4 regions of the Paenibacillus mucilaginosus 3016 genome follow, and region 4 is predicted to be linked to each of the others. Evidence: riboswitches for the same ligand, from Rfam matches in the RefSeq annotation. Region 4 holds a riboswitch; each other region holds the start of a gene.
The links. A riboswitch is a leader RNA that binds a small molecule or an ion and turns the genes downstream of it on or off. The one in region 4 is predicted to bind cyclic di-GMP.
Positions count from the first base shown of each region.

Region 1 (5,365 bases), 3.0 Mb from region 4:
GATAATCAAATGCATAATGCGTGACGGCATTAGAGCCCTCCTCTACCGCAAAAATCTATGCAGGGCTTCACCCCGCCGCTTCCATTGTCTCCCATCCCCGCCGCCGCCTTCAATCGCCGGAAGCTGATGAATCCCTGACAGACTCGCATCAGCTCCTGGCTCCCCAAGGCACTTCAAAGCACCTCCGCTTCCAGGAAGTGCCGCTGGCACACCCCCTTCTCCCCCGGTATGATAGAAGCATACCGGGCCCCAAGTGAAGAGGCCCGGCATCACTTCACAGAACCCGGGAGAACGCACTCATGATCTATCACGTTTTACATAGCAGCACCCGCGAACTTCGCATCCTCACGCCGGCCGAGGTGCTCGATATGGACACCGACGCGGCCGGACGCATCGTCATTCACGGGGCGGACGGCGAGTTCTATTATCTTCTCGCGGACGAGAGCCTGACCGCTTAAGCTCGGTCCACTATGCAAGGTCAGCTCCAAAAAGCCCCGTAATCTGCCGCAACGATGAACCGGTGCGGCAGGTCAGGGGCTTTTTGGATAGGGGCGGAAGAAGGAAAAGTGAAGGACGCGGCGGACCTGCGCCTTATCTGCTCAGACAGCCGTTACGGCAGCTTGACCTGCACCGGTGTCAGTGATTTGCGGAACGTAGCGTCCCCGAGCTGGCCGAGCGCATTCTCCCCCCAGGCCCAGAGCGTACCATCCTTTCGAAGCGCGAGATAATGGCTCTCCCCCGCTTCTACTGCGATAATGTCTCGAAGGCCTGCCCATGGTTGGGGAGTATCCCATTTCATCGTCTCCTTCGATCCCGACGCCCAAGCCGGGTTCAATCCCCAGAAATATAACGAGCCGTCCTCACTTAAAGCGAGGGTGGAAAAAGAAGTTGTGATCACCTCGGTTACGTGACTAAGCCCTTGGATTTTGACCGGCTTCCGGATCACCGGTTTATCCCGGTCGGATACAGGTTCGGTCTGAGGTCCAATCTGATTGACCACATTATTCCCCCAGCCCCATACGTCGCCATGCTTGTCTATGGCCATAAAGTGGCCCGCCTCTTCGCCTTGAGACAGCTTTACGATCCCTTCCAGCCCTTCCACCTTAGTGAATTTCTTGTCTGTGTTCAGGTTAAAGCCCTCGAACTGCTTCCACTGCCATACGGTTCCATCCTTTTTAACGATAACAAGAGAGCCAATGCCTGCCGAGATATCGACTGCATCCGACAGATCGGAAACGGGACTCGCTTCTCCCGTACCATAGGGCGGATCGATCCACATCCATACCCGGCCTTCCTTATCCAGCGCGGCGTACAGGGACATGCCGGCAGATACTTTCACGATATTGGATAACCCCGTGATCTGCTGGGGGACGGAAAACTTCGACCCTCCCTCTCCCGTCATCGGGTCGATCACCCAGTCGCAGGACCAGGTCCACACCGTCCCGTCCTCTTTCAGGATCAGATTCCGCTTCACGGAAGCCGCAACTTGTTTTGCGCCTGCGAGACTCATGATCCTCTCGGGCTTGTTGTCGTGAACGATGGTCTCCCCGCCGGTGACCTGTGCCTTATTGCCCCAATACCACAGGGACCCTGCATCATCCATGACGACATTGTGCCTGGCGGCTGAGGAGAAAAAGAAATGCGCTCCTTCCGCAGCAGGACCCGCCGCATCCTGGGCCGAAACCGGTCCTGCCGCCGTCAGCAGCAGGGAGGACAGCAGCAGGGAGGTCCCTAGTAAACGGGTACGAGAAAAGGATTTCTTCCGATAATTCATCCTAAAACACACTCCTTATTTCTATATATGGATTTAATTTCCACAAACTTTTAACGCATCTCCCCGCTCACTTGTTGCATTTTTTCTATTTTTTACCTGTTTTTCAGGGCAAAAGACTCGTTTTGTAAGGTGAAATGTATCGAAAGCAGGTCTTGGAGTCTATACAAATACGCCAGGAATCAATACAATAGAAGTATAACTTCCGACAAAGGCAAACTCCTCTAAAGGGGAGGACGCAAAGCCACGGGCCTACCGAACATCCTGTTCCACGGCTGCCGGGCTGCCGTTAGTCTAACCCAAGCGGCTGTACTGTCTGCAGGGGCAGTCCATGCGTGATCAGCGATCATCAGAATCTGCACCATTCTACCTTGGCACAAATCTTCTGATCTCGTGAGAATTTGTCCTTTTGGAGGTTACCAGCTTGAATCATTCCCTTGAAAAATTATCGGATGAAGATCTTCTGGAGGCCTATCTCCTGGCTCTCGATTTGAAACTGGAGCCCAGCTTCATCCGCTTGCTGCGGGATGAAATCGACCGCAGACAACTCCATATGGATTGATACACAAAAGGAGCATATGCAGGCAGGATGTCTACTACCCTTCAAGGATTGCTGTTAACGCGAATGAATCCCATCATCACTCAGTGGGTCAGCGGAGTGGAAGAACGCTTTCCCGGAAGGTATGATTCCGCAGAGCTGCTGCGGACGGCCGAATCCTATTTTCACCTGGTCAATGACTGGCATATCCCTTTGGAGCTTCACCCGCTCTTCCCGGTGATTCCGGCGCTCACCCGCTATCATGTATCGATGAGCACGCCGCCCACCCATCTTTTGGAGAGCTCCCATCTATGGCGTTCCATCCTGCTGGCCTCCTCCACCGAGCTGTATACGGAAGGCCTGGTTTCCGGAGACGAGCTGATCTCCGACATGCCCCGCATTCATGGGCGGATCGATGAGATCCAGTATGTGATATCCTCGGGCTTCTGGGAGCATTCCCAGCGGCAGCTCGACTCGGCCATGACCCAGATGCACAAGGAGCGGCTGCAGATGGCCGGCAAGCTGGCGGCCAGCATGGCGCACGAAATCCGCAACCCGCTGACCACGATCTCCGGGTTCCTGAAGCTGCTGACCTCGAAGATTCCGGCCGAATCGGCAGGCGCCGTGAAGCATTACGTATCGATCATTCAGGAAGAATTCAACACGATCCAGATGCACATCAACAACTTCCTGAACTTCTCTAAGAACAAAGAGCAGGAGCCCTTCCGCGAGGTCGGCATGGAAGAGCTCATTCTGGGCATTGTGAATCTGGTTGCACCGCGTCTCAGCAGCGAAGGCATCGAGCTGCTCTCCGGCGTGGAAGGCCCGAACATCCGGCTGCGCGTACAGCAGGTCGGGATGCAGCAGGTGCTGATCAATCTCATCAACAACAGCATCGATGCGGTACAGCACATGGAGCCCTCCGAGCCCAAGATGATATCCATCCACGGCTTCGAGGACCGGGATCACACCTATATACGGGTAACGGACAACGGCCCGGGCATTCCCCCGGACGTCAAGGACAAGCTCTTCTCGCCGTTCGTCACGAGCAAGACCACCGGCACCGGGCTCGGCCTTGCGATCTGCAAGCAGCTCGTAGAGCAGCACGCCGGCGTGCTCTCCTTCGACTCCCGTCCCGGCGAGACCTCCTTCACCGTCAAGCTCCGCAAAACCGGTGTCGGAGCGGTTCCCGTCAACAGTGCTTCCGTATGATACGGAGTACACCGCAAGATCAAATCGAGCCCTGGCGAGATTTTGATTCTTGTATGTGAAGCGAAGCCCGCTGCGAAGCCGGCTTTTTTGCTTTTGTCCGCGCGATGAGGCGGAACACAACCACCAAAAGACCAAGGGCCCTCGCGGTCCCTTGGTCTTTTTGGCGCTGCCTTCCGATCCCCTTCTTCCGCCCCGCCATCCGATCAGGCCTGAGGGAAGGAATTCCCTCCGCCCCAGTACACCGTGACGTGGGAGCCAAGGGCGAACCGGTCGGTGGCATGGATCTCCCACACTTCCGTGCCCGTGTCGACGTAATAGTGGTATTCACTGCCCTGGAACTGGGCGGCGGTCACCCGGCCCGGTATGCCGCCTCCGCCAGCGAAGCCCAGCATCAGCTCGCCCGGCCGGACCGGCATCACCCCGTGCTGCCGGAAGGCAGGCGGCGGCTCCTCGCAGGCCCACAGCTCCGCCGAGCCTCCCGCCCGCGGCCGGAACCCGCCCTCTTCCCAGCTGCCCTCCACCAGGTTCGCCTTCGAGACGAACCGGGCGGTGAACGGAGTCTCCGGGCGCATGTACACTTCCTCGGGAGGGCCCGCCTGCTCGATCCGCCCCTGGTTCATCACGATCACCCGGTCGGCCATGGCCAGCGCCTCTCCCTGATCGTGGGTCACGTATACGACCGCGGCCCCGCTCAGCCGGTGCGCCTCCTGGATCTCCCGGCGCATCTCCACCCGGAGCAGGGCATCGAGCGCGCTCAGCGGCTCGTCCATCAGCAGCAGCCGGGGGCGGGGCGCAATCGCGCGTCCGAGCGCCACCCGCTGCTTCTGGCCGCCGGAGAGCTGATGCGGCCGGCGGTCCGCCAGGGCCGAGAGGCCGAGCGCCTCCATCACTTCGCGGACCCGCTCCTCGCGGGAGGCCGCCGGCTCCTGATGCCGGTTGTGCCGCAGCGGAAACCGGATATGCTCGGCCACCGTCATGTGCGGCCAGAGCGCGAAGTGCTGGAACACCATGCCGAGGCCTCTCTGCTCCGGCGGCACGAGCACGCCGCCTCCGGCGACAAGCGTCCCGTTCATCCGAATCTCGCCGGAGCTCGGGGCCTCGAAGCCGGCGAGCAGGCGCAGCAGCGTCGTTTTGCCGCAGCCGGAAGGACCGAGCACCGCCGTGAATTCGCCCAGCGCCAGGCTCAGGTCGACCGGATGCAGCGCCGGATCGCCGCCGAACGTCTTGGAGGCGCCCCGCAGCTCGATCAGAGGAGCTGCCTGGGGCTGCCTTCCGGCCCCTCCCGTTTCCGTTCGGGCGGCCTTTATCGTATTTCCCATGCTCATGCTTTCCTGATGCCTCTCTTTCCTGCAAAATGCCGTATCCCCGCCATCAGGCCACAGCCTGCCCCCAGCAGGAGCACTAGAAGCGTCGACAGCGCCGTGGAATACACCGTGTCGCCCCCCTGCTCGAAGCCGAAGACCGTGATGCCGATCGTCTCGGCTCCCGGCGACCAGAGCAGCGCGGAGACCGTCAGCTCCGTCAGCGCCGTGAAGAAGACGAGGAGCGCGCCGCCGGCCAGGCCCGGCAGGAGCAGCGGCAGCAGCACGGTGCGCCAGACCGCCGTACGTCCGGCACCGCCCGCCCGGGCCGCCTCCTCCATCGAAGGGTCCACTAGGGCGAACGCCGCCAGGCCCGCCCGCAGCTGCAGCACGAGAAACCGGCAGACATAGGCGATGAACAGGATCGCCCCGGAGCCGTAGATCCCCGGATTCCATCCCGGCAGCGGCTCCATCCAGGTCAGGATCATCGCCAGTCCGAAGACGATGCCCGGCAGGGTATAAGGCAGCGCGAGTCCAAGCTCC
Region 1 is NC_016935.1:5,862,581-5,867,945, forward strand. It holds gene PM3016_RS23935 (zinc dependent phospholipase C family protein) at 1-30, opposite strand, end outside; gene PM3016_RS38815 (hypothetical protein) at 300-458, shown strand; gene PM3016_RS23940 (RCC1 domain-containing protein) at 611-1,774, opposite strand; cyclic di-GMP riboswitch class I at 1,975-2,062, shown strand; gene sda (sporulation histidine kinase inhibitor Sda) at 2,196-2,333, shown strand; gene PM3016_RS23945 (sensor histidine kinase) at 2,397-3,521, shown strand; gene PM3016_RS23955 (ABC transporter ATP-binding protein) at 3,725-4,840, opposite strand; gene PM3016_RS40165 (ABC transporter permease) at 4,843-5,365, opposite strand, start outside.
Region 1: linked by a shared signal. The riboswitch ahead of sda (sporulation histidine kinase inhibitor Sda) and the one ahead of PM3016_RS12350 (GGDEF domain-containing protein) in region 4 are both predicted to bind cyclic di-GMP.

Region 2 (5,365 bases), 3.0 Mb from region 4:
CGGAGACTCCCCGAAACGGGTGCTGACGGAGTGAACGACAAACGTGTGCTCACCGTTCGTTAATTTGGAGATCGTAGCATAAAGGGAAGTCACTGTGGTTTTCAGTACCTTTTCCCCGTTCACGAGCTCGTATACTTTATAGCTGTTCGCATAGGTAGCGGCGGTCCAGGTAAGAGCCGCATCGTTGCCGTTCTGGAGCTTAACCGTCAGGTTGGCCGGAGGAGCCACGACCGGATGCACGACCGGTACGATGATTTCCGCACCGCTTGGGGATTCGCCCAGAGTATTGGACACCGAGTGAACGACATAAGTGTATTCCCCAGCCGGAAGGTTCGAGAACCCAACCGATGTTGCAGTAACCGTGTTCTTCAGCACTTTCTGATCGCCGGAAACCAGGTATACCTTATAGCTGTTGGCGTAAGGAACCGCGGTCCATTTCAGCGTCAGATCATTGCCGTTGGCAATGGTATGCGTCAGCCCGGTTGGGGCGGCCATCGTCTCACCATTCAACGTGAACGTAAGCTGTGTGCCCTCTGCCGATTCACCGAAGCGGTTCGAATAGCTGCGAACCTCGTAGGTATAGCTGCCCGGCTGCTGATTATAGAACGTGATGTTGGTGGTGGACACCGTACTCTTGAGCGTGCGCTGTCCATTGACGATTTGATACACCTTGTAAGAGTTCGCGTTGGCGGCCGCATCCCAGGACAGGACGAAGTCCGTCGCGTTCTTGGCCGTCTGGATCAGGTTGGCAGGAGGCTGCATCACCGGAACCTCGACGGAAATGGAAACTTCGCTGCCTTCAGCGGATTCGCCAAACTTGGAAGAATATGAGTGCACTTTGTACGTATACGTGCCGCTTGGCTGATTGGAGAACGTGACCGTCAGCGTGCTTACCGTGCTCTTCAGCACAGGCTGTCCGTCCACGATCTGGTATACCTTGTAGCCGGTTGCGTTCGCAGCGGCAGTCCAGGTCAGGACGATGTCATTCACATTCTGAAGCTTGGCGGCCAGTGCCCCTGGCGCACCCATGGTGACGGAGCCAACGGTGATCGATACGGAGGCCGCCTCGGCGGAATCCCCGTAACGCGTGCTCGTCGAACGGATCTCGAACGTGTAATCGCCTGCCGGCTGGTTCGTGTAGGTTACCGACGTGCCGGTCACCGTACCCTTCAGTACCGGCTGACCGTCTACGATCTGGTACACCTTGTAGCCTGTTGCATTGGCGGCGCCCGTCCAGGTCAGGACGATGTCATTCACGTTCTGAATCTTGGCTGCGAAGTTAGTTGGAGCAAGCATCGTAATGCTGCTTACCGTGAAAGAAACCTTGGCGCCTTCGGCAGACTCGCCGAAACGGTCGCTGTATGAGCGGATTTCGTAGGTATAGTCACCTGCGGGCAGGGCCGTAAAGACCGTGCTCGTGGTGGTTACCGTCTTCTGCAGTACGGGTTGTCCGTCGATGATCTGGTATACTTTATACGAATTGGCATAGGCGGCGGAGTTCCAGCGAAGCGTTACATCACTGCCGTTCGACAGCGTGTATGCAGGATTCGTCGGTGCAGCCATAACCGGTGTTCCCACGGTCACCTGAAGCGGATTGCTGCGCTGGGATTCGCCATAGAGCGAGTTCACAGCGGATACTGCATAGGTATAAGTTCCTGCTTGAGTGTTCGTTATAGTGAACGTCCGTGCAGCCGTAGTCGTGATCAGCGAGGCATTGCCATCGGCCGAAATGCTGTACAGGCTGTACGTCTGGGCGTTCGCGGAGGAACCCCAGCTCAGTACAATATCGTTACCATTCTGGATGGTGTGCGTCAGTGTTGCAGGCGCAGCCATCTCCGGATAAACGACATCCACTTGAACCGGAGCACTCGGTCCCGATTCCCCTTCGGCGCTCAGCGTCGACACCACGTAGGTGTAGCTGCCTTCGGCCAGGTTGTTCAGCGTGTAAGAGGTTGTCGTCGATTTGGCGAGGGGCTTCAACTGACCCTCTCCGATCTCATAAACCTGATAGCCTGTGGCTCCATACACGGAGCTCCACGAAAGCTTTACGTCATCCGGGGTCACAAACTGCGATGCCAAGTTGCTTGGCGGCAGGATGGACGAATTCGTTTCTGCGGCAAAGGCGCTTACTCCCGGAAGAATCAGTTGAAGGAGCAGCATCAAGGAAACAAAGAAAGAGAAATGCGAGCGATACGGTTTGCCCATGAATTTAGTCCTACCTTTCTTGGTGTGTGAGGGGCATTGGTCCAATAAAAAAAGAACCCCGGACAAGGTTCATAGGCATTGAGCTATGATTCCTTGTGGCAACCGGCTGCCTTCCATCAAGAGAATCCCTTGAGGGTTCAGGCCCTGTGGCTTTGCGTCACGCAGTTTCCTGCGTTTTGCCCTTTTCACTAGAATATGATTTGTACATCTCTATCATATTCGATTTAGGGCGAACTGTCTATAGAAAAGCACTAGGTTTCTAGGTACAAATACCTTAAATCATAAGTTTTTGTCGAAAAATATCGAATTACGCGCAAGGATCTCCTTAACTTGGAAAACCCTTTCCCCCGGCTGTTCACTTCACTTGCCGGTACCTGATAACTTACAGCTTTATTCCCCTTTATTACTCTGCTAGAAGAACCGATCTCTCCCCGAAAGGCCCGGCTCCACGCGGCCGATGAGCCGGCGGCCTGCGTGCCGCTCTTGGAAGCAGCCTATCTGCACGGTGTCGATGTGCACATCCAATACGTCGGCGGCACGGTGTCCGCTGCCGTCCTGTCTCTGCTGAATCACGGAGCCCGCATTCCCTATACAGCCAGACTCCCGGTATAAACCGGAGCCGCCCGCCTCGGTCTACGGATGCAAACGGCGCCCCGGGTCAACAGCGCCCTCAAGAAGGGGTTCCAACCAGCGATGACACCCCGCTTCGCCGAAGGATTCAGCACTTGCCGGCCGTCGGGAAGGAGATCTGAAGTACGCCGGGCACCTCATTGAAAGCTTTAAAGGCTTCGATAAGATGCAGGCCGCCTCGCCCTGTTCTCCGCCGGCAATCTGAGCAAGCAGTTCGTGATAGTGTCCGATTGATGGGTAACGTTTGAAGCCTCCTTCCCGAATTCTCTTGTCGCCGGTCTTTGCGGCTGCCCCTGTTCTTGTACGGGGACTGCTTCTTTTATCGGCGTGATTCTACCGCGATTTGATAGGTTAATAGTAAGCATCCAACGCTTCATACACAAATAAAAAGGAGGTAGTTCAAATGGGTTTCTTGTGGTCCTTGATTATTGGCGGTATCATCGGTTGGCTGGCTGGCATGATTATGGGGAAAGATCTCCCCGGCGGCATTATCGGTAACATCATCGCAGGTTTTGTAGGCGCATGGCTCGGTGGTCTTCTCCTGGGTGACTGGGGTCCGGAAGTCGGCGGCTTCTATATCGTCCCTGCGTTGATCGGATCGATCGCGCTGGTCTTTATCGTAAGCCTGATCCTGCGCTCCATTGGACGCAACAGGGTCTAACGAAGCGATACGGACAGCACTGCCGCCGCTATAGTGGAAGCCTTCGCTTTCACTATCACTTTCGACAAGATAAGCAAAGAGCGCCGAAGCTGGATACTTCGGCGCTCTTTGCTGTGCAGGAATAGAACCAGTAAAGACGGGGATCAAGCCGTGGGCTTTATGCCGCAGCAAGCTGCGTCGGTCCCATCCCAAGCCTTAGGACATGCAAAAAACGGTACGGCCCACTCCCAACCGGAGAGAGGCCGTACCGCTGTATAGGGTCATACTTCAGGAGCAGACAGGAACGTCAGGACATCGTAGCGCTTTTCTTCTTCGTTTCACGCTGGGGGACGACAAGCTGCGGGACCATCTTCATGCTTCGAACCATGGGGACATTGCACAGCGGGCAAGCCGGCACATGCTCCATCGCATAGTGATCCCGCATCCAGCTGCGGCAGCCTTCCTGCTCGCAGGACCATACCGCCGTGTTCTCGAGCGGCGCCGCGGGAGCAGGTTTTCTTCGAAAATACATGATTCTCCTCCTTATGATTTTCCCTCAGGAAAGGGGCGCTTCCACCCTGTTCTTCAGCCGAAAAACAGGAAGCCCCCCTTCCATTTGACCATAAAAAACTGCCCCTAACACCGGTTAAGGGCAGTTTTTCTTTTGCATTGTGGGTATTACAGCTTTACAACGTTCTCAGCTTGTGGACCACGGTTGCCTTGAACTACGTTGAACTCTACGCGCTGACCTTCGTCGAGGGTTTTGAAGCCGTCGCCTTGGATTGCGGAGAAGTGTACGAATACGTCGCTGCCGCCTTCAACTTCGATGAAGCCGAAACCTTTTTCTGCGTTGAACCATTTCACTGTACCTGTTTGCATGTGAGAAAACCTCCAAAGTTTGATTTGTAACATGTTCTTTTATCTTCATTTGAAATAAAAAATTCACACATTACAAAAGGTTCCATCTTACAAATGATAACCCTTTACAATATGTGAATTCAGGTTACAAATATATGATATGCTTACATCTTACCACAGCGCGAAAGGGATTGCAAGGCGTGTGCCCAGAAAAAAGAAAAAAAGTTATTCCATAGAGAAGAGGCTGCCGGCTCCCCGGCAGTCTCCCTGTCTCCTGGCTGCATTATACTTTGAAACGGCTGACCAGCGACTGCAGCTCCGCGGCCATATGCGCCAAGTGCTGTGAAGAGGCGGACATCTCCTCCATAGTCGCCAGCTGCTCCTCGGTAGCCGCCGAAACATGCTGCGTCCCCGCTGAAGCCTCTTCGGCGATCCGCAGAATCTCCCGGATGGTCTCCGTCATCTGCTGCGTGCCGGCGGCCATCCCGCGTACTCCTGCCGAGACTCCCGCCATGCGTTCGGCCAAGTCGGCCACAGAGCGCTCGATCTGCCGAAACGACCGCCCCGCTTCCTCTGTGCTGCCGATACCTTCCTGCACCTGAGAGGTGGTCTCACGGGTGGATTGTACCGCCTCCCGGGTCTGTTCCTGAATCCCCGTAACCAGCACATCCACCTCCTGCGCGGCCCGGATCGACTGATCGGCAAGCTTGCGCACCTCACTGGCCACCACGGCGAAGCCCTTCCCATGCTCACCGGCACGGGCGGCTTCTATGGATGCATTGAGCGCAAGCAGGTTCGTCTGCCCGGCAATGTCAGTCATCAGACCGACAATGCCGCTGATCCGCTCGGACTGACCGTCAAGCTTCTGCATGACCTCCGCCAGCCCATCCACCGTCCGGTGGATCTCTTCCATCCGGGCCGCAGCCTCCTGCACGCTGCGGCTGCCTTCCCGCGCCGCACCGGCCGTCTCGGTTGCGGTCTTCGCCGCGTTGTCGGCATCCCCAGCCACCTTCATCGAGTCCTCCGACATGT
Region 2 is NC_016935.1:8,599,581-8,604,945, forward strand. It holds gene PM3016_RS36020 (OmpL47-type beta-barrel domain-containing protein) at 1-2,205, opposite strand, end outside; cyclic di-GMP riboswitch class I at 2,300-2,396, opposite strand; gene PM3016_RS39055 (hypothetical protein) at 2,617-2,778, opposite strand; gene PM3016_RS36025 (GlsB/YeaQ/YmgE family stress response membrane protein) at 3,239-3,496, shown strand; gene PM3016_RS36030 (cold-shock protein) at 3,783-4,007, opposite strand; gene PM3016_RS36035 (cold-shock protein) at 4,154-4,354, opposite strand; gene PM3016_RS36040 (methyl-accepting chemotaxis protein) at 4,617-5,365, opposite strand, start outside.
Region 2: linked by a shared signal. The riboswitch ahead of PM3016_RS36020 (OmpL47-type beta-barrel domain-containing protein) and the one ahead of PM3016_RS12350 (GGDEF domain-containing protein) in region 4 are both predicted to bind cyclic di-GMP.

Region 3 (5,365 bases), 2.8 Mb from region 4:
TCACGATGCTGCTCATGAGCTCCGGCGCCTTCCAGTTCTTGCTGGGCAGCGTTTCGGCGGCCGTGGAGCAGGCACCTCCGGATTCTACCCGTCCGGCGTCCGAGACGGAGCCTTATTCCGTAAGATGGATGGAAAAAACGGTCGGCCTGCTTGACCGGATTGAGCCCAAACGAGAAAGAGGGGATAACCGATGAACACGACAAAACATCCGATGGCCGCTCTGCTGCTGTCGTTCATACCGGGACTCGGACACCTGTACAGGGGCAGAATCATCAAAGGGATGATTTATGGGATCTTATTTTTCGGACTGGCACTCCTGTCGTTCTTGTCTGCCGTGATATTCAGGGAGACTGAACTGGGCATACTCCTGTGTCTGGGCGGCATTGCCGTGGGGCTGATCAACCTCGCGGACATGATCGTGTCCCTTCTGACTTCCTCCCATCCGACGAGACCGCCCTCTTCATATCCGGGACGAGTATACAGCGAAGAGGGGCCGCAATCGTTCCAAAGTCCTCATGCAAACGAAGGACGTACACACGCATCTCAAGATTACCCGCCTGCAGCGGCGAACGACCGTTATTTTACCGTATTCCTTTCGTTGATTCCGGGGCTGGGGCACTTTCATCTCGGACTGATGCAGCGGGGCCTGGCCTTCATGGCGGTGTTCTTCGGCTTCATTGTAATGACGCTGTTCCTCGCAGCATTAACCGGTCAGGACGATTTCTTCGTCTTCCTCGGGGTTCTCCCCATCGTCTGGCTGTACTGCATGTTCGACTGCGTACAGCTTCTGAAGCGCCGGGAAGCCGGGGAGCCGCTGCTGGACCGGACGTTTTTCGATGATTTTCAAGAGTGGCGCGGACCCGGGCGAAAGAACCGCACGCTGGCGGCGATCCTCTCCGTCTTCCCCGGAGCGGGCCATATGTATCTCGGCCTCCAGAAGAGGGGATTCCAGCTCATGGCGGGATTTCTGCTCGCGGTCTACATTCTGGATGTGCTGCGGCTCTCCCTCTTCATGTTCCTGATTCCCCTGCTGTGGTTCTTCAGCTTCTTCGACGCCCTTCAGCATATCTCCCGATGGGAGAAGGAGGAGCTCCGGGATATCCCGGTCGTCGAGTGGATCCTGCACCATCAGCGCGGGATTGGTATTGGACTCCTCGGTCTCGGTATTTATTATCTGTTCGATCAAGTGCTGCTGCAGGTGCTCGACCTGTGGGTGACCCCCGAGACCCAGCAAAGAATCGTCTACTGGTTCGAGCGGTATTTTCAGACCTTCGTCGTCTCGGTGCTGCTCATCGGTGGCGGCATCCGGCTGCTGCTGGGCAGCCGTGGTAACGGGCAGGGCAGGCGGATGTGACGGAAGCCCCCGTAAGAAGAGGGAGTGCGGAAGAGTGCGCAGGGCCAATGAGAGAGAACCGTTCCTTAACCGGAACGGTTCTTCGGCGTTTAGGAGAGGGGCTCTCCGGGAAATCTGGATAGAGTACGGGGCCGCCTGACATGCCGCCCTCGAAAGGAGATGGAGACCATCACGATCGATACGCTGCTCTCTTACATTCACCAGTTCGGCTACCTCGCGCTGTTCTTCGCCCTGTGGCTCGGCATCGTGGGGATGCCCATTCCGGATGAGGTTGTGGTGATGACCGGCGGCATGGTAGGTGCGCTGCATCTGCTGAGCCCGCTTCCGGCCTTCGTAATTACGTATGTGGGCGTTGTCTCCGGCTTAACCCTCGGATATGTGCTCGGCCGGGTCATGGGGCCTCCCGTGCTGGAGCGGCTCCGAAAGAAGAAGAGCATGGAGCCTTATATCGAAAAGTCCTATGCCATGCTCGACAAATACGGTTCGGGTACGCTGGTGTTCAGCTACTTTCTTCCCGTCGTCCGCCATCTCGTCCCCTACCTGGTCGGCATCAACGGCATGTCCTACCGGACCTATGCCCTCTATTCGTACCTGACGGGACTGCTGTGGACGATGGTTTATTTCGTACTGGGGTATTTTTTCGGGGACTCGATCGAGGTCATCTCCCGTGCAGTGACCCGGTACGGCTGGTATGTACTTGCGCTGCTGGCAGCCGGGGGCCTGGCTGTCATGTGGCTCCGGCCGCTGCGCCAGAAGGCCAGATAGACAACGAAGGGGAGGGACAAGCGGCTTGTCCTCTCCCCTTCGGGCTATGGGGGTATGGGGGCTTCACTGGTGACCGCCCGGCTTATTTTTTCCTCTCAGCCTGCGGAAGAAATCGGTCAGCATCGAGCCGCATTCCTCCTGAAGGATACCGCTGACCACGTCGACCCGGTGATTGAACCGTTCTTCCTGCAGCAGGTTCATCAAGGTGCCGGCACATCCGGCCTTGGGGTCATGGGTTCCATAGACCACCTGCACGATGCGGGACTGGACGATGGCGCCCGCACACATCGGGCAGGGCTCCAGCGTTACATACAAGCGGCAGTTCAGCAGCCGCCAGGCATCCAGATGCTCGCTCGCCTCGCGGATGGCGATCAGCTCCGCATGGGCCAGCGGATCTTTATCCGTCTCCCGCCGGTTATAGCCGCGGCCGATAATTTCCCCCTCACGGACGATGACCGCCCCGATCGGCACCTCCCGAATCGCCTCGGCTTTGCGTGCTTCTTCGATCGCAGCACGCATGAAGCGTACGTGTTCTTCCTCCATAGCTGCTAACCTCTCATTTCTGCTGATGTGGACAGGGTGCCGTCAGAAGTTATTCTTTGTCAACACGCTGTGGATAAATTTGTGGATAATCCGATCCGTTTCCCAGTCCATTGTAGAAAAAAGCGCTTGATAGAGCAAGTCTCTCTCCGGCCAGCAAACTTATCCACAGGCCCTTAACAATGTGAATAACTAACATGGTTTATACACATGTGAATAAATGGCGGGAAAAATCCTCGAAAAAAGGCTTGATGTATCAGGGATTCGTACCTATAATGAAGAGTATGAATAGGTATTAGTGCCTAATAACTGATGCTAAGTAACTATGCATATCATAAGAAACATTCGTTTCATGGCAAACCTGCCGAAAGGCAGGGACGCAAAGCTTAGGGTCTACGGTCCTGCAGGGACTATGACAGCCTGGCCGCCGAATGGACTCACGAACAACACGGCGGATCCCTCTTTGCGAATGGAGTCGGCCTTTTTGCTTTGGCTGCTCCCCAACATCCAGAACAAACATCCAATGCGAGAGGTGGCAACCCCATGATGAAGATGGCTGCAGCAAGATCAGCCTACAGTCTTACGGACGAGAAGTACCGCAGCCCCAGCGGCATCCTGCTTCACAGCCGGACGGTCGTTGAGAAGGCGAATTTCGTATCTACCGGTATTCTGAGCTTTGCGGAAGGCGATATTCTGGAGATCGAAATGTCGGAGTACAAAGTATTCGACCTCGGAGATACGGTGAAGCTTACCGTGTATTCTCCGGGCGGGATCTATATGTTCGAATCCACCGTGGTGGCCAAGGACCACGGTGCCCTGATTATCATCAATCCCCCGCAGAACCGGAACCTGTTTGCCGAGAAGCGGGAAAACCCCCGGATTACCGTGAAGGAAGAGGGCCGGGTGCTCTCGGTACAGATGGCTGACGGCACCGACCGGCTGCTCGAAGACAAGATCGAGCTCAGCGTGCATAACATCAGCATCAGCGGGATCGGGTTTACGATCAGAGAAGACCTGGGTATCGGCAAAGGCGCCGTAGTGCATCTGCATCTGCAGCTCGGTTTCGAAATGCCGTGCCGTGCGGAGATAGCCAGAACCGAGAAGACCGAGAACGGGGAGTTTTATTATGGGGCCCAGTTCATCGATCTGGCCAAGGATAAAGCGAATTCTCTGCGTGCTTACGTTTTGAAAAAGCAGGTGGAGACGCATTTCCGGACGAAGCGGGAAGAGTCGGCCAAGCGGATCTTTAAATAATCCGGCTTCGCCTCCCAAGGAACAAAGCGGGTCGTATGGACAATCTTATAACAGCCGACGTATGCGCCGCGTACCGTCCACCTCCTTGCAGCATATGCTGTAAGAAAGAAGAAGAGGTGGTGAGGAACGTGGCGTTTTTGATGAAGTACGAGATCATTCCGCGTTACTTGACCGGACCCAGCCAGAGAAGGCCGAAGCTTCCTTTGGCACGCTGCCGGTTCATGGTTGCCCATGATACGGGCAATCCGAGCTCGACGGCAGCGGCGAACGTGGCGTATTATGAGCGGACAAGGAACGATATGGCCTCCTCCGCTCATTTGTTCGTCGACGACCAGCAGATCATCGAGTGCATCCCCCTGCTGACGGGGGCGGCGGAGAAAGCCTATCATGTGATCTACAACGTGACGAGCGATAACGCGCGCTACGGCACCGATGCCAACGACACGGCCGGTGCGGTGGAGCTGTGCTACGGCGGGAGCATCAATCTCACGGAGTCCTACAAGCGGTACGTATGGGTCTTCGCCTATGCCTGCTACCGGTACGGACTGAATCCGCTGACGGACATTACAGGACATTACATCCTCGACCCGGCACGGCGCAGCGATCCGCAGACGCCCCTGCGGCTGCTCGGCAAATCGTTTGCGAATTTCGTACAGGATGTGGCTGACGAGCTGAAGGCCTGCACGATCGTTACGCCCCCGAAGCCCCAGGTGCTGATCTCGCCGGAGGATGCGAACAAGCTGATCAGCTTCCTGTCCGCGATCTACTACGCCGCGGAGGATGAGGAAAGCCGGACCGAGGTGAACCGGCTGGCCAACGAGCTGCGGCGGATCTCGGGGCAGCCGGAAGAATAAGAGGGAGGGCGGATCTGACAGGGATTTGCCCGCGATCAAGCCGGCTTCGCACGGGCGGGGACCGGCTTTTTACATAACCTCGGGTACCAAAAAGTGTAACTGCGTGACAAAATGGCTAATAATAAGCTATAATAGAATGTCAGAATCTAAGCGGAATACCGGATAGGAGTTGTCCTTGATATGGCTTTGAAAGCAGGAATCGTCGGGCTGCCGAACGTAGGAAAGTCCACGTTATTTAATGCGATAACACAAGCTGGGGCAGAATCAGCGAACTACCCGTTTTGTACTATAGATCCGAACGTCGGTGTAGTGGAAGTGCCGGACGAGCGTCTGGAGGGCCTTGCGAAGATCGTGACGCCGAACCGTATCGTGCCGACGGCTTTTGAATTCATCGATATTGCCGGTATCGTCAAGGGCGCGAGCAAGGGCGAAGGCCTCGGCAACAAGTTCCTCTCGCATATCCGCGAAGTCGATGCGATCGTGCACGTCGTCCGCTGTTTCCAGGACGAGAACATCACGCACGTCTCCGGCAAGGTGGATCCGATCAGCGACATCGAGACGATCAACCTGGAGCTGATCCTCGCCGACGTCGACTCCG
Region 3 is NC_016935.1:27,478-32,842, forward strand. It holds gene PM3016_RS00130 (zf-HC2 domain-containing protein) at 1-194, shown strand, start outside; gene PM3016_RS00135 (hypothetical protein) at 191-1,354, shown strand; gene PM3016_RS00140 (DedA family protein) at 1,514-2,119, shown strand; gene tadA (tRNA adenosine(34) deaminase TadA) at 2,183-2,662, opposite strand; cyclic di-GMP riboswitch class I at 3,004-3,091, shown strand; gene PM3016_RS00150 (PilZ domain-containing protein) at 3,203-3,913, shown strand; gene PM3016_RS00155 (peptidoglycan recognition protein family protein) at 4,042-4,767, shown strand; gene ychF (redox-regulated ATPase YchF) at 4,948-5,365, shown strand, end outside.
Region 3: linked by a shared signal. The riboswitch ahead of PM3016_RS00150 (PilZ domain-containing protein) and the one ahead of PM3016_RS12350 (GGDEF domain-containing protein) in region 4 are both predicted to bind cyclic di-GMP.

Region 4 (5,365 bases):
GCCCCTTCGATCGTCCCGGCAATCCGGAGCGTGCCCGGCTTCGTGAGATCCTCCGGACTCACCGCTTCCCAGTCCACCGGAAGCAAGCGGATCGAGTCGTCGCTGAACTCCCCCTTCACCGCGGCAGGAAGCTGGAGCTCGCCGCCGACCGTAATGTCCAGCGTCACCGGCTGCACATATTCCAGCTCCGCCGCGTAAGGCTCGCCCTCCAGCGGGGCCGAAACGAGGTTATACACATCGAGCGATGGAAGCGCATTGCCCTCGAAGTCGAACATCGCCTGGTTGTCCCAGCCGTTGCCCTCTCCGATTTTCCACCCTGCGCCCTCTACCGGAATCCAGTCCTGCTCCCAGTAGAACACGCCGAGACCGCGGCCGCCCGGCACCTCATGAACCGCGTTCATGATATCCCGCACCGCCTGGGCCTGCCCCTGCACCGTCGCTTTGTAGCCTCCCGCGCTTTCTTCCGCCGGGCCGAAAATGTTCGTGAACCCGTCGCCGTTCTCCAGCGTATGCGCATAAGCCGTCTCCACAACGATGACGTCTTTGTCGTAGCGCGTGCTGATATCGTTCATATTGTGCTTCAGTTCTTCCAGCGTACCGTGCCAGTACGGGTAGAACGAGAGGCCGATGATATCGAAGTTCACGCCGCGGAGCGTAAGCGCATCGAACACCCTGCGGTACAGGTCGTTGTCTCCTCCGTCCGCCAGATGCAGCATGATCCGCGTCTGATCCTCCGGATCGTTATCCTCCACCGCGCGGATCCCCGCCTTCAGGAGATTCGCGAACCCGTCGTAGCCGCCGATCTCTTCCCCTGCGGACTGCTGCCACGTCTTGCCGTCCGGCCAGATCATGCCGCCGTTGGTCTCGTTGCCGATCTGCACCATATCCGGCATCGCATCCTGCGCCTTAAGCTCTTGGATCACGCTGTCGGTATAGTCGTAGACCGCCTGCTCGAGTTCGGCGCCGCTGAGACCTTCCCAGGCAGCCGGCTTCAACTGCTTGCCCGGATCCGCCCAGAAGTCGCTGTAATGGAAATCGAGCAGCACCTTCAGGCCCAGCTCCTTCGCGTAGACGGCAGTCTCCACCGTCCTCGCCAGGTCATTATTGCCGCCCCCGAGCGGATTTCCGTCCGGATCCACCGGGTTGTTCCAGATCCGCAGACGGACCCAGTTCGTCCCGTGGTCTTTCAGGATCTGCAGCGCATCCTTCTCCACGCCGCCGTCGTAGTAACGGCCACCGCTTTCTTTAATCTGGCTCAGCATGGAGACATCCGAGCCTTTAATGAAATCCGGGCTCAGCCCCTCAATGGGATTGATGCGGATCACACTCTCCTGCTCTGCAGCCCGTGCCCCCTGCGGAACCCATGTCAGCGCCATGGCTGCCACCAGCAGCAGGGCCGTGCTTTTTTTCACGAATCGCATGCCTCAAAACGACCTCCCTGACTTCGTTGTAAGCGGTTAACCAAACTTCTTGCCGACCGCTGAACCGATTATAGCAAACGCTCCCACAGGGATTACCCCCGTAAAATATCATTCTTCTGTACTTTTTGCAGGAATCTGTGTTCCCTCGCGGCCCTCCGTTCCCTTTTATTTTGAGAGGAACTGTGGTAACTTGAATTTCATATGAAATTCAGGAGGACAAGAACATGGCCAAGCCGCAGTTCCGTTGGAACATTAAACTGAAGAAAAGCAATTCGTATTTGGGGACCGTATACCTCGAGGAGCCGCTTCCGGAGGTTGAGGACGTCATCATGATCGGCGACAAGAAGTATTCGCTCGTGGAGATTCAGCCGGGGAGCACCCGCGATTCCCACGATGTCTTCGTAGAAGAAGTCAAGAAGGATGCGCTGAAAAAATAACGCAGCCGAATCCGTCCGGGTTTATGCCCGGGCGGCCGCTGCACGCCGAAGGCCGGAACGGGAGCTGTCCTCCCTCCGGCCTTCTTTCATTCCCCACAGGTTCTGCCGGTGTACGCCGGAATCCGCTGTTTCCCGTTCTCTCTTGAATCTGACACGGTTCTTCCTGAAGAGACATTTTTTTCATTTTGACGAATCCCAACGTATTGTCTATTATTATATGTAACGATTTATTTCCTCCGGCTTTTCATTCGACAATCCATAACTCTACTTGTTCAATAGCAAACTTATTGAAAAATAAGGACGCAAAGCCTCGGGCCTAAGGAATGAACCTTCTCATTCTATGGCAGCCGGGCTGCCTTAGTGGTGTGCGCGCAACCATCACCTGCTTGGGTGGTGGTTTTTTTGATTACAAAAGGGGCGCTTCCAACATGAGATCAATCCACTCTTCCCGCCTGCTGATCTTCGGTCTGCTCTTCGTCTTCGTGCAGGCTGCCGTGTCCTTAGGGTACGGCCAATATATTCTTCCGCTCTATCTGATGGATATCCTGGCACCGGCCATCTCCCTCGGGGTGGTGATCCAGGTCATCCGTGCCCATACCGGACCCCAGAAGGGGTTCTGGCTGCTGATCGGCACCGCACTCTTCTGCGAGATGACGGCCCAGCTCATCTGGGGCTCCTACGAATGGATATGGCAAACGGAAGCACCGGACATCGGGATTGCGGACATCTTCTGGGTCTCCCAGTCGCTGATCTACCTGGTCGCATTCTATGGATGGGTGCGCTCGGGCGAGAAAAACCGTTACCTGCTCGACTCCATGATTCTCGTGGTGAGTCTTGCCGTCGTCAGCTGGGAGTTCCTGATCAAGCCGATCTACCAGGGCGATGAGAATCTTGATCTCATCACCATCTCCGTCGATCTCATCTACCCGATCACCTCCCTGCTCATGGTATTCATCCTCACCTGCTGGCTGCTGAACGGAGAGCGGCGGATGAGCCGCCGAACGATGCGGATGCTCGCGATCGGCTGCCTAAGCTATATGTCCGGGGATACGCTCTACATGCTGCTGATCGATATCCACTCACTGGATTCGCTTGAGCCCTGGATCGACACGTTCTGGACGGGAGCCGCCTTCTGTATGGCGGTGGCCGGACTCCGTTCCCTATCCGGCAAGCCGGGTACAGCCGGGGCCGAGGGGCGTGTCGGCCGCGTGATCCGGTTCTCCGTTCCGTATATCGGCCTGCTCCTGCTGATCGGGATTCTGGTCTTTTACCGCCTCACGACAGACGTGTTCGTCTGGGGCTTGACCCTTACCGTGCTGCTCGTGCTGGTCCGGCAGATCCACTTCCTCACTGAGCGGGAGATGCTGAACGACAAACTGCGCCAATCCCTCCGCAGGTTGGAGAGGATCGCAAGCTGTGACAGCCTGACGGGGCTGCTGAACCGGAGGGTGTTCGAGCTGGAGCTTGAGGGAAAGCTCTCCGGCCCGGGACAGGAGCCCGTGGCTGTTCTCTACTTCGACCTGGACAAGTTCAAGCCGATCAATGACAATCACGGGCACCGCACCGGTGATCTGCTCCTGCAGGCAGTGGCCGAACGGCTGTCCTCCCTGCAGAAAGACGGCATCAGCATGGCCCGGCTCGGGGGAGATGAATTTGCCATTGCCGTCCCCCTCTCTTCCCTCGGCAGCCTGGAGCGGCTGCAGGAGCTCTCCGAGGCCGTCGTCCAGCTCCTCTCGAAGCCGTACCGCCTGGAGGAGGTGACGCTCCGGACCTCCCCGTCCGTCGGCATCGCCCTGTACCCGCAGGATGCACGGACGATGCCCGACCTGCTCGATGCGGCGGACCAGGCCATGTATGAGGCCAAGCGACGCGGGGGCCGGGGATTCGCTTTTTATCGAGGCGGATAGACCTGCTTTGGGCGGTTGCACCGCTGTGCGTACCGACCACGAACATCATGCCAATGACAACAGCCCCCTTGCCGCAGCTGCGGCAAGGGGGCTGTTTCATTTTATGAGTGCCTATGCGTGAATTAAGGAAGAAGGACCGGCGGTTTGCGGTGCTGCGTTCCCTGCTCATAAGCGTAAGCCAGCTGAATCAGATGGCCTTCGTCGAAGGCGCGTCCCAGGAACTCGAGTCCCACCGGAAGGCCGTCCGGAGTGAAGCCGGCTGGCACCGTAACGGCAGGGAAGCCGGAGAACGGACTGAACTTCGTATTCGGACCGGAGTTCTGCGGCTCTCCGATCGGGGCCGCCGGGTAAGCGGAGGTCGGATACACGATCGCATCGAGATCATGATCCGCCATCACCTTCAGCAGCGATTCCTGGGTCAGCTTCGTACGGAAGAGAACGATATCTTTGTACTCTTGCGTATCAAGGGATTCGCGGGCGTTGCGGGCTTTCATCGGCTCTTCCTGCGTCTTGATGTACCGGCCCGATTCGATGATGTCGTTCAGCGTCGCATAAGGTGCCTTCGGCCCGAGCTCCTTCAGGTAATCGTTCAGGTGGAACTTGAACTCGTAGCCGCTGAGGCTCGGGTACTTCCCGATCTCGGCCGCATGCGGGATGAGGATCGGCACCGTCTGCGCGCCAAGCCGCTCCAGATCATCGACAGCCTTGTAGACCAGGTCGCTGACCGCCTTCTGCTGCGGCTCCGAGCCGATCAGCTCCACAGCCACGCCGATCCGGGCTCCCTTGAGTCCGTCGGCATCCAGGAACGAAGTATAGCTTGCGGGAATCCGGCCCACGCCGAAGGCCGTTGCGGTATCATCGGGGTCATAGCCTGCCGTGGCATCGAGCAGGATAGCCGCATCGGTGACGCTGCGCGCCATCGGGCCGCCGACGTCCTGCGTGAGGGCCAGCGGGATAATCCCGTCACGGCTGGACAGGCCCACGGTAGGCCGGATCCCTACCAGGCTGTTGAAGGCGGACGGAACGCGGATCGAACCTCCGGTATCGGTTCCCATCCCCGCTGCCGCGAAGTTCGCCGCGATGGAAGCGCCCGTTCCGCCGCTCGAGCCGCCCGGGTTGAACTGCAGCGCATACGGATTCAGCGTCTGGCCGCCGAGTGAGCTTGTCGTCGTAATATTGAAGGCGAATTCGCTCAGGTTCGACTTGCCGAGGATGATGGCCCCGGCCGCTTTGAGCTTGGCCACCTGGTCGGCATCCTTACCCGGCATGGAATCCTTGAGGCAGAGGCAGCCGGCCGTCGTGGCCATATCTTCGGTATCGTAGTTATCCTTGACGATGATCGGAATGCCGTGCAGCGGTCCCCGCGGGCCTTGGCTCCGCCGCTCCTCATCCAGCGCCTTCGCAAGCTCCAGTGCTTCAGAATTGAGCGAGATCATCGAATTCAGGCTCACGCCCTGCTTGTCGTACTTCGCAATCCGGTCAAGGTACATCTGCACCAGTCCTTCGGAGGTCAGCTTCCCTTGAGCCATGGCGGTCTGCATATCCGGGATACTCGCTTCCACGAGCTCGAACGGCTTCAGATAGCCGTACACGCGGTTCG
Region 4 is NC_016935.1:2,871,682-2,877,046, reverse strand. It holds gene PM3016_RS12360 (glycosyl hydrolase 53 family protein) at 1-1,421, opposite strand, end outside; gene PM3016_RS12355 (hypothetical protein) at 1,646-1,858, shown strand; cyclic di-GMP riboswitch class I at 2,126-2,218, shown strand; gene PM3016_RS12350 (GGDEF domain-containing protein) at 2,287-3,765, shown strand; gene PM3016_RS12345 (amidase family protein) at 3,888-5,365, opposite strand, start outside.